One region of the Collinsella sp. TM05-38 genome, then DNA from elsewhere that is predicted to be linked to it. Evidence: riboswitches for the same ligand, from Rfam matches in the RefSeq annotation. Region 1 holds a riboswitch; the other holds the start of a gene.
The links. Region 1 has a riboswitch for thiamine pyrophosphate ahead of thiC (phosphomethylpyrimidine synthase ThiC). Riboswitches for the same ligand answer to the same signal wherever they lie in the genome.
Positions count from the first base shown of each region.

Region 2: linked by a shared signal. The riboswitch ahead of thiM (hydroxyethylthiazole kinase) and the one ahead of thiC (phosphomethylpyrimidine synthase ThiC) in region 1 are both predicted to bind thiamine pyrophosphate.

Region 1 covers NZ_QSPM01000017.1:39,530-44,070, reverse strand. Annotated here, with positions in the region: gene DXD49_RS08995 (aminopeptidase) at 1-1,085, shown strand, start outside; gene DXD49_RS08990 (YaaA family protein) at 1,190-1,999, shown strand; gene DXD49_RS08985 (hypothetical protein) at 2,039-2,560, opposite strand; TPP riboswitch at 2,623-2,739, shown strand; gene thiC (phosphomethylpyrimidine synthase ThiC) at 2,731-4,065, shown strand; gene thiD (bifunctional hydroxymethylpyrimidine kinase/phosphomethylpyrimidine kinase) at 4,246-4,541, shown strand, end outside.
Region 2 covers NZ_QSPM01000006.1:96,617-101,157, reverse strand. Annotated here, with positions in the region: gene DXD49_RS04810 (patatin family protein) at 216-1,085, shown strand; gene DXD49_RS04805 (thiamine phosphate synthase) at 1,186-1,881, opposite strand; gene DXD49_RS04800 (thiamine-binding protein) at 1,878-2,219, opposite strand; gene thiM (hydroxyethylthiazole kinase) at 2,223-3,062, opposite strand; TPP riboswitch at 3,114-3,224, opposite strand; gene DXD49_RS04790 (HAD-IIB family hydrolase) at 3,286-4,194, shown strand; gene DXD49_RS04785 (LysR family transcriptional regulator) at 4,205-4,541, shown strand, end outside.

The sequences.
Region 1 (4,541 bases):
TGGACCTCAAGCAGAATCCCGCCTTCGAGGCCGGCGACATGGCCTACCTCGACACGCACTACTACGGCGGCGTCAAGAGCTACCACTGGGTGGCCTCCCCGCTCGCGCTTGTGGGCGTCATCTGCAAAAAGGACGGCACCACCGTCGACATCAACATCGGCGACAAGGCAGACGACCCGGTCTTTACCATCTCCGACCTGCTGATCCACCTCTCGAGCGAGCAGATGTCCAAGCCGGCCAAGGACGCCGTCGACGCCGAGATCCTCGACGTGATCGTGGGCGGCCGCCCCGTCAAGTTTGACGAGGACGACAAGGACGCCCCCAAGGAGCCCGTCAAGCAGATGTTCCTGGATATCCTCAAGGAACAGTACGACGTCGAGGAGGAGGACTTCCTCTCCGCCGAGATCGAGGTCGTGCCCGCCGGCCCCGCCCGCGACATGGGTCTCGACCGCTCCATGATCTTGGGCTATGGCCACGACGACCGTGTCTGCGCCTACCCCTCCATGCTCGCCCAGATCAACGTGGCAGACGTCGAGCGTACGAGCATCACGCTCATCGTCGACAAGGAGGAGATCGGCTCCGTGGGCGCCACCGGCATGACGAGCCGTTTCTTCGAGAACACCGTCGCCGAGATCATGACGCTCGCCGGCGAGAGCAGCCCGCTGGCCCTGCGCCGCGCACTCGCCCGCAGCCGCATGCTCTCCTCTGACGTGTCCGCCGGCTTTGACCCGGGCTACGCCGGCAAGTTCGAGACCAAGAACGCCGCCTTTATGGGTCGCGGCCTGTGCTTTAACAAATACACGGGCAGCCGTGGCAAGGGCGGCTCCAACGATGCCGACGCCGAGTATGTGGCCCTCGTCCGCGACATCATGGACGAGGCCGGCGTGGACTTCCAGACCTGCGAGCTCGGCCGCGTCAACGCGGGCGGCGGCGGCACCATCGCCTACATCATGGCCGAGTATGGCATGAACGTCATCGACTCCGGCGTTGCCGTCCTGTCCATGCACGCCCTGTGGGAGGTCGCCAACAAGGCCGATATCTACGAGGCCTATCGCGGCTACAAGGCCTTCATCGAGCGCGCCTAACCAGCCCTTCATCAGTTGCGGTGAAATTACGGACTAAACTGGCCCATAAACGGCCCAAACAGACTGTATTCCACCGCAACTTCCTTTTTGGCAGAGGAGAGTCCATGCTGCAGATCATCATTTCGCCCGCCAAGCAGATGCGCGCGGCCCAAGATGCTTTTGAAGTCCAGGGCATTCCACCTTTTGCGCACGAGACGGCTCGCCTCCACTGCGCACTGCTAGATATCGAACGAAATGAAGGCAGCGGCGGCCTGCAAGCGCTATGGAACGTGAGTGACAAACTGCTGGGGCCTTGCCTCAACACCCTGCATGAGTTCGGGCCCATCCTGAAAAACGGCGATCTCGACAATCCCGAACTCGCCCGTCACCTCTCCCCTGCCGTCATGTCCTATCACGGCATTCAATACCAGAGTATGGCGCCCGAGGTGATGGATTCCGCGCAGCTCGCATGGCTACAAGACCATCTATGGATCCTCTCCGGCCTCTACGGGTGCGTTCGTCCCTTTCATGCCGTCGAACCGTATCGGCTGGAGATGGGCGCGAAGCTCGCCGTTGACGATGCCCGAGACCTCTACGCGTTTTGGAGCGACAAGCTCGCGCGGGCTATCGCCCCGGCGGACTCAAACACCACGATCGTCAACCTCGCCAGCGTAGAGTATGCCAAAGCCGTTCTGCCCCACCTCGCGGGCGACGCCACGGCCGTCACATGCCTCTTTGGCGAGGGTATCCGCAACGGGAAGCCCATCCAACGGTCGACCGCCAGCAAAAAGGCGCGCGGCTCCATGGTGCGGTGGATGGCAGAAAACAAGCTCGAGGATGTAAGCGGGCTCACCGCGTTCGACGTTGGTTATCGTCACTTTCCCGAGCTTTCAAATAAAAACACTTTGGTCTTCCTGAACGAACAGGCCTTGTAGGACCACCGCTACTTTGAATGTGCTACCTAGGCACGGCGTCTATTCCGCCAAGCCGTCGGCTTTGGCAATTTCATTTGTCGAGCCGTCCTGATAGGTAATCTTGACGTGCTCCACCTCGGACACTTTGACGCCCGACGGGGGCTCCAGGCGCCATTCCGTCAGCGCGATATCCATCGTCGTGGGAACGTCTCCTTGATTTTTGAGCTTCACCGTCAGCGTTTTGAGCGCCGCATCAAACGTCACGCGTTCGATTTCTTCACCTGGAATGGACCCACCACTCAGCTGCAACTGCACAAACTCATCGCGCGGGTACCAATAATCGCCCGGAACGGCGAGCGTATTGGCATTACCGCCAGTACTCCTCACCGTCATAATCGGTAGGCTATCATCAACCTCGAACTCCCAGCCAGCGCCGCCGCGACCGCCAAACGTCCAAATACAAAAGGCAATCACCAGCACGGCAAGCACCGCAAAACCAATCGCGACAAGGCCATGGTGCGCACGGCTTTCCTCGGCCGATACATCCCATTGCGTCTCTCGATATAGATGCTTGTCTTCCATGTTCGCCTCCCCGCAAGCACGCTCGTTGGCCCAATCGTACCCATTCAGGCTATACTTGAGCCCATGACATAACGGGGAGCTTGCAGGACAAGACGGCAGGCTGAGATTGGGCGCGCCCGCCCTGACCCGCAAACCTGATATGGGTAATGCCAACGAAGGGAGCCGTGCCAATGAGCACACAGACCGAGCCCAAGCTCGTCACGCAAATCGACTTCGCCCGCGCCGGGCAAATCACGCCGCAGATGAAAGAAGTCGCCGAGCGCGAGCATCGCGACCCCGAGTACATCCGCGAGCGCGTGGCCGACGGCCGCATCGCCATCCCCGCCAACATCGTGCATATCAAAAAAGGCATGCGCGCCTTTGGCGTCGGTGAGGGCCTGTCCACCAAGGTCAACGTCAACCTGGGCATCTCGGGCGATAAGGCCGATGCCGCCGAGGAGTGGAAGAAGGTCAAGATCGCCGAGGACTTTGGCGCCGACGCCATCATGGACCTCTCCAACTCGGGCAAGACGCGCCAGTTCCGCCAGCAGCTCATCGACGAGACGCCGCTCATGGTGGGCACGGTGCCGATGTACGATGCCATCGGCTACATGGAAAAGCCGCTGGTCAAGCTGACCAAGGACGATCTGCTCGAGGTCGTGCGCGCGCATGCCGAGGACGGCGTGGACTTTATGACCATCCACTGCGGCATCAACAAGTCGGTCATCAAGACCTTTAAGGAGACTGGCCGCCTCATGAACATCGTCAGCCGCGGCGGCTCGCTGCTGTTTGGTTGGATGGAGGTCACCGGTAACGAGAACCCCTTCTACGAGTTCTACGACGAGGTGCTCGAGATCTGCCACGAGTACGACGTGACGATTTCGCTCGGCGACTCCTGCCGCCCGGGCTGTCTCTACGACTCCAACGACGCAACCGAGACCGCCGAGATGATCGAGCTGGGCAAGCTGTGCAAGCGCGCCTGGGCCGCCGGCGTCCAGGTCATGGTCGAGGGTCCGGGTCACATGGCGCTCGACGAGATCGCCGCCAACATGAAGCTGCAGAAGCGCCTGTGCCACAACGCCCCGTTCTATGTGCTGGGGCCGCTGGTGACCGATATCGGCGTGGGCTACGACCACATCACCGCCGCCATTGGTGGCGCCATCTCCGCGAGCTCGGGTGCCGACTTTTTGTGCTACGTGACGCCGGCCGAGCACCTGTGCCTGCCCAACGCTCAGGATGTGCTCGATGGCCTCATGGCCACCAAGATTGCCGCACACGCCGCCGACATCGCCAAGAAGGTACCGCACGCCCGTGACATGGACGACAGGATGGGTCAGGCACGCCGCAAGCTCGACTGGGACGCCATGTGGAAGTGCGCCCTCGACCCGGTCACCGGCAAGAAGCGCTACGAGGAATCCCCCGCCGCCACCGAGGGCACCTGCACCATGTGCGGCAAGATGTGCGCCGTTCGCACTGTCAACAAGGTGTTCGAAGGCACGACGATCGACCTCGGCATGGAGGACTAACTCGTCGCCACGATTGCTTTTGGAAGCACCGCGACGTCGACCGTTGTTGACGTGTGAACATTTGCTTACATTTGCGTAAAGATTGCATCGCCCGCCCGGGTTCGACATAGAGTCGGCCCGGGCATCTTTATAATGCTGGCTTAAAGACCCATTTGATTCCGACCGAACAAGGGAGCGAACATGGATCGCAGCAAGGTACCTGCCGTCCTGTCCATCGCAGGATCCGATTCCAGCGGTGGCGCCGGCATTCAAGCCGACATCAAGACCATTACGGCGCACCGTCTGTATGCCGAGACGACCATCACCGCTATCACGGCGCAAAACACCCTGGGCATCACCGCCGTGCAGAATATCTCGCCAGATATCGTCGCCGCGCAGATCGACGCCGTCTTTGACGACATCCGCCCGAGCGCCGTCAAGATCGGCATGGTTTCTTCTGTCGAGATTATCGAAGTCATCGCCGACCGCTTGAGCTC
Region 2 (4,541 bases), on a different contig from region 1:
CTCACGTTGTGTGCGACGGCGTTGGCACGGTGCAGGCGATGTTTATTTCGCAACGTTCTTAAGGGCGTTCATGCCCAAGGCCATCTAGGGGCATTGCGGTGCGGCATGGGGATACATCGGGAAACGTTCGATAAATGCTTATAAACACGTTTTTGACGGCATATGTTGACAGATATACTTGTTTAGTTCAAAAGCATGAGAACGGAGATGGTTGCATGGCACAGCCAGATACGACGCGCACGGTGGGGCTTGCGCTCGAGGGAGGCGGCTACCGCGGTATGTATACGGCGGGCGTGCTCGACGTATGGATGGAGCATGGCTTAACCTGCGACCATATGGTGGGCGTCTCGGCGGGCGCGGCGTTTGGCTACAACTTTAAATCGCGCCAGATTGGCCGCGCCATTCGCTACAACAAGGCTTATTGTGCCGACAAGCGCTATGCGAGCGTGACGAGCTGGCTACGAACCGGCGATATGTTCAATGCCGAGTTTGCCTATCACGAGGTGCCTATCGAGCGCGATCCTATCGATCTGGAGGCATATCGCGCCTGCCCCATGCGGTTTACGTGCGTGTGTACCGATATCGAGACGGGCAAGGCCGTCTACCACGACCTGCCCTATGGAGACGAGCGCGATATTGAGTGGATCCGGGCGTCGTCGGCGATTCCCGTGGCGACGCGTCCTGTTGCCATCGAGGGTCGTAAGTACTTGGATGGCGGTGTTGCCGATTCCATTCCCAGCACTTGGCTGTTTGAGCAGGGTTATGACCGCAACGTGGTGGTGCTGACGCAGCCGGCGGGCTTTGTAAAGCAACCCAATAGCGTGATGCCCATGCTGCGTCGCGTGTATCGTCACTATCCGGAGTTTGTCGCGGCTCTTGAGCATCGGCACGAGGTCTACAATGCCACGCTCGATGACCTGGCGCGCCGCGAAGCCGCTGGCGAGATCTTTGTGGTGCGGCCGAGCGAATCGGTGAAGGTGCCGTCGCTGTGCCGCGAGCCCGATGAGCTCGAGCGCATCTATCAGATCGGCCGTCGCGATGCGGAGGCGACGCTGTCGGCGCTGGAAGCGTATCTGGCGGGGTAGGGGCCACGGCGGAAAGCGCATCCCAGAATGGACGTCCAAACTGGGATGCGCTTTCCGCTATTGAAGATATGGGGCTGCGGAGCAGCTGCTTGGCATGGGCCTATGCCTGCTGCCAGGTATCGACGAGCTCCTTGGCTGCGGCGTAGGGGTCGTCGGCACTGCAGACGGCGCTCACCACAAAGAAGCCGTCGACGCCGGTAGTCTTGAGCTGCGGCAGGTCGGCCGTCTTGACGCCGCCGCCCACCACGATGGGCACGGGGCTTGCCGCATGGAGGGCAGCCAGGTCCTCAAAGCTCTTGGTGATGATGGAGCCGTCGGCCGCACGTCCGCAGTCGCGCTTGGTTTCGGTCTCGTGGAGCGGGCCTACGCCCAGGTAATCGACCAGGCTCATGTCGGCGGTCTTGACGTACTCGAGCATCTCCTCGCAGCGGGCCGAAAGACCCACGATGGCGTCGGGCCCCAGAAGCTTTCGGCAGACCTCCACGGGGATATCGCTCTGGCCCACGTGCACGCCGTCGACAGCGATGCCCTGCTCGCGTGCGGCGAGTACGCAGTCAAGACGGTCATCGATCAGCAGAGCGACCTGTCCGGTTTTGCCGGCCTGAGCGATGGCCTGCGCGGCATCGCCCGTCAGTGCGATAATCTCGCGGGCACTTGCCACCTTGGAGCGCACCTGGATGCAGGTAAAGCCGGCATCGAGCGCCTGGGTCACCACATCGCTCACGGGGCGTCCGAGGGTGTTTTCGGGGCCGAGTACCAGGTAGGCCGAGATATCAAGGTTGTCGCGGATGCTCATCGTGCTTCCTCCTGCTTTTTGATCTGCGCTTCCATGCGCTCGAGTTTGCCGGTCATGGTGTCGGTAAATCCGGGTCGAATATCGGCTTTGAGCACGACTTCGGTGCGGATGCCCTTGCTCGCCAACACAAAGGTTGCGTCGCGCACGACCTGCATGACCTCGTCCCAGTCGCCCTCGATTTCGGTGAACATCGAGGTGGTGCGGTTGGGAAGGCCGCTCTCGCGAATGACGCGTACGACCTCGGCGACTTCGGCAGATAGCTCGTCGCCGGTGCCGCACGGGGCGATGGCCACAGCGACGAGTGTGTTCATGCCGGCATTGGTTGCGGGCTTGGACATGGCTTATGCCTCCTCGAGCTCGAGTTGGTTATCGGCAATGTCCTGGGCGGTTGCGCGGTAGAGCTCGTCGATAAAGGCGACCTTAAAGCTTGCCGGGGCATCGGCGACGGCGGCGGCACGCGTGCCGGCAACGTTGTAGACGGCGGTGCCGCAGATGGCCGCCGTAAACGGGTCGGTGGCGCAGGCGTACACGGCCAGCACGCCGCCCTGCGAACAGCCGCAGCCGGTGATCTTGGACATGAGTGGGCTGCCGCCGTGGGACTTGGCAACGGTCGTGCCGTCGGTAATCAGGTCGACTTCGCCCGAGACCACTACGGCGCCGCCGGTGTAGCGGGCGAGCGCCACGGCGGCATCACGGGCGGCGTCTACCGTGTCGGTGGTATCGACGCCACGCACGCGGCTCAGATCGGCCGCTTCGCCCTCAAGGCCCCACAGTCCGGCGAGCGCGATAATCTCGGAGGCATTGCCGCGCACGATGGCGGGCTTGTACTGCTTGAGTTCGTTTACCAGTTGGGTGCGCAGGCTGCCGATGCCCAGGCCCACCGGATCGAGCACCCAGGGCTTGCCGGCGTCGTGTGCCGCCTTGGCCGCGCGGGGAATCGTCTGCTCGTAGATGGGGAAGAGCGTGCCCATGTTCAGATAGATGGCGCCGCCGCCGGCAACGAGTGCCTCGCCCTCGTCGGGCAGATAGACCATGGCGGCCGAACCGCCCACGGCGAGCTGCGCGTTGGCGACAAAGTCAATCGTTACCGTGTTGGTGATGGAGCCGGCCATGGGATTGGTGGCACGAATCTCCTCCACGGCCTTGACCACGTTTTGCTTAAGCTGTTCCGAATCGATCACTGCACATGCCTCCTTGGCATAGAAAAGGGGCGCTGTGCATAGACAGCGCCCCTAAAAAGGCGGCATGCTCCCTACGCCAGCATTAACTGACAGGTTCAAAGGATTGGGCCCCATGCCCTCTCAGCCTTATGGTTTGCACCGCCGGCACTCCCGCATCGAATCTGTTGTTCCCTATACTAGCGCATCGGTACAATGGTTAGGATGAAAACGACTGGGGGACCTTATGATCAAACTCGTGCTGACCGATATGGACGATACGCTGATTCCGGCCGGGCATGACGGCGCCAGCGACTATGCCATCGAGGGCATTCATGCCATGCAGGCGGCGGGTCTGCACTTTGGTCCGGTTTCGGGTCGCCAACCGTCCGCGATGGGCTGGATGTTTAAAAATCATTCCGAGTGTTTTTCGACCGGCGCATTCTGCAACGGCCAGGTCATGTTTGTCGATGGCGAAGTGGTCGCCTCGCGTGCGACCGATAACGACGCGCTTATGCGCTTGGCCGCCTATCTGGAAGAAGAAACCGACGATACCTATCTGAAGGTATACAGCTTGGGTGATGGCTTTTGGGATAACGATGCCTATTGCGTGACACGTGATGCCGAGCGTGTGCGCCGCGCTATGGAATCGGGCGGCAATGCGTGGCTCAAGGGCGAAGAGGCCCCGTGCCGCCCTGTCGTCGATGATGCGCCGGTGTTCAAGGCGAATATCTGGAGCGCCCGTTCGCGTGAGGAGCTCGCGGAGCTACGCGAGCGCGTTGCCGCCGAGGTGCCGGAGCTCTCGCTTGTGTTTCCCAACAACCGTGTGCGCCTGTTCGACATCCTTCCGGCTGGTTGGGACAAGGGCTGCGCTGCGCTGGAGCTGGCGCGCGCTTTGGGCCTAACGCCCGACGAGGTGGCCGTATTTGGCGATTCCGATAACGACCTGCCCATGATCGATGCCGTTCCCAACTCCGTTGCGGTCGCCAATGCTAACGAGGCCGTCACGGCTGCCGCACGCTGGCATATCGGCGCTGCGGCAGATGATGCGGTTGCCGCAGCGCTGCATCAGATTGCCGCCTGCGCCGCGACGGGTGAGATGCCGACATTTATGCGTCAGATGAACGCGGCAGACTTCGGCATCGCGAACGTCTAGGGAGAAAGCCATGAAGCTTCAGCAGCTCAGGTACGTTGTAAAGGTTGCCGAATGTGGCAGCATCACCGAGGCCTCGCGTCGCCTCTATGTGTCGCAGCCTTCGATTACCGCGTCGATTCGCGATCTCGAAAACGAGATGGGCGTGCATATCTTTGAGCGCACCAACAAGGGCGTCATTGTGTCCGAGGAGGGCGAGACCTTCTTGGGCTATGCGCGCCAGGTGCTCGATCAGGCTGATCTGCTCGAGGACAAATTCAAAGGGGCATCCGAGCAGGTGCCGCATTTTAGCGTGAGCTGCCAGCACTACTCCTTTGCGGTCAACGCGTTTGTCGATGTGATCCGCGAGT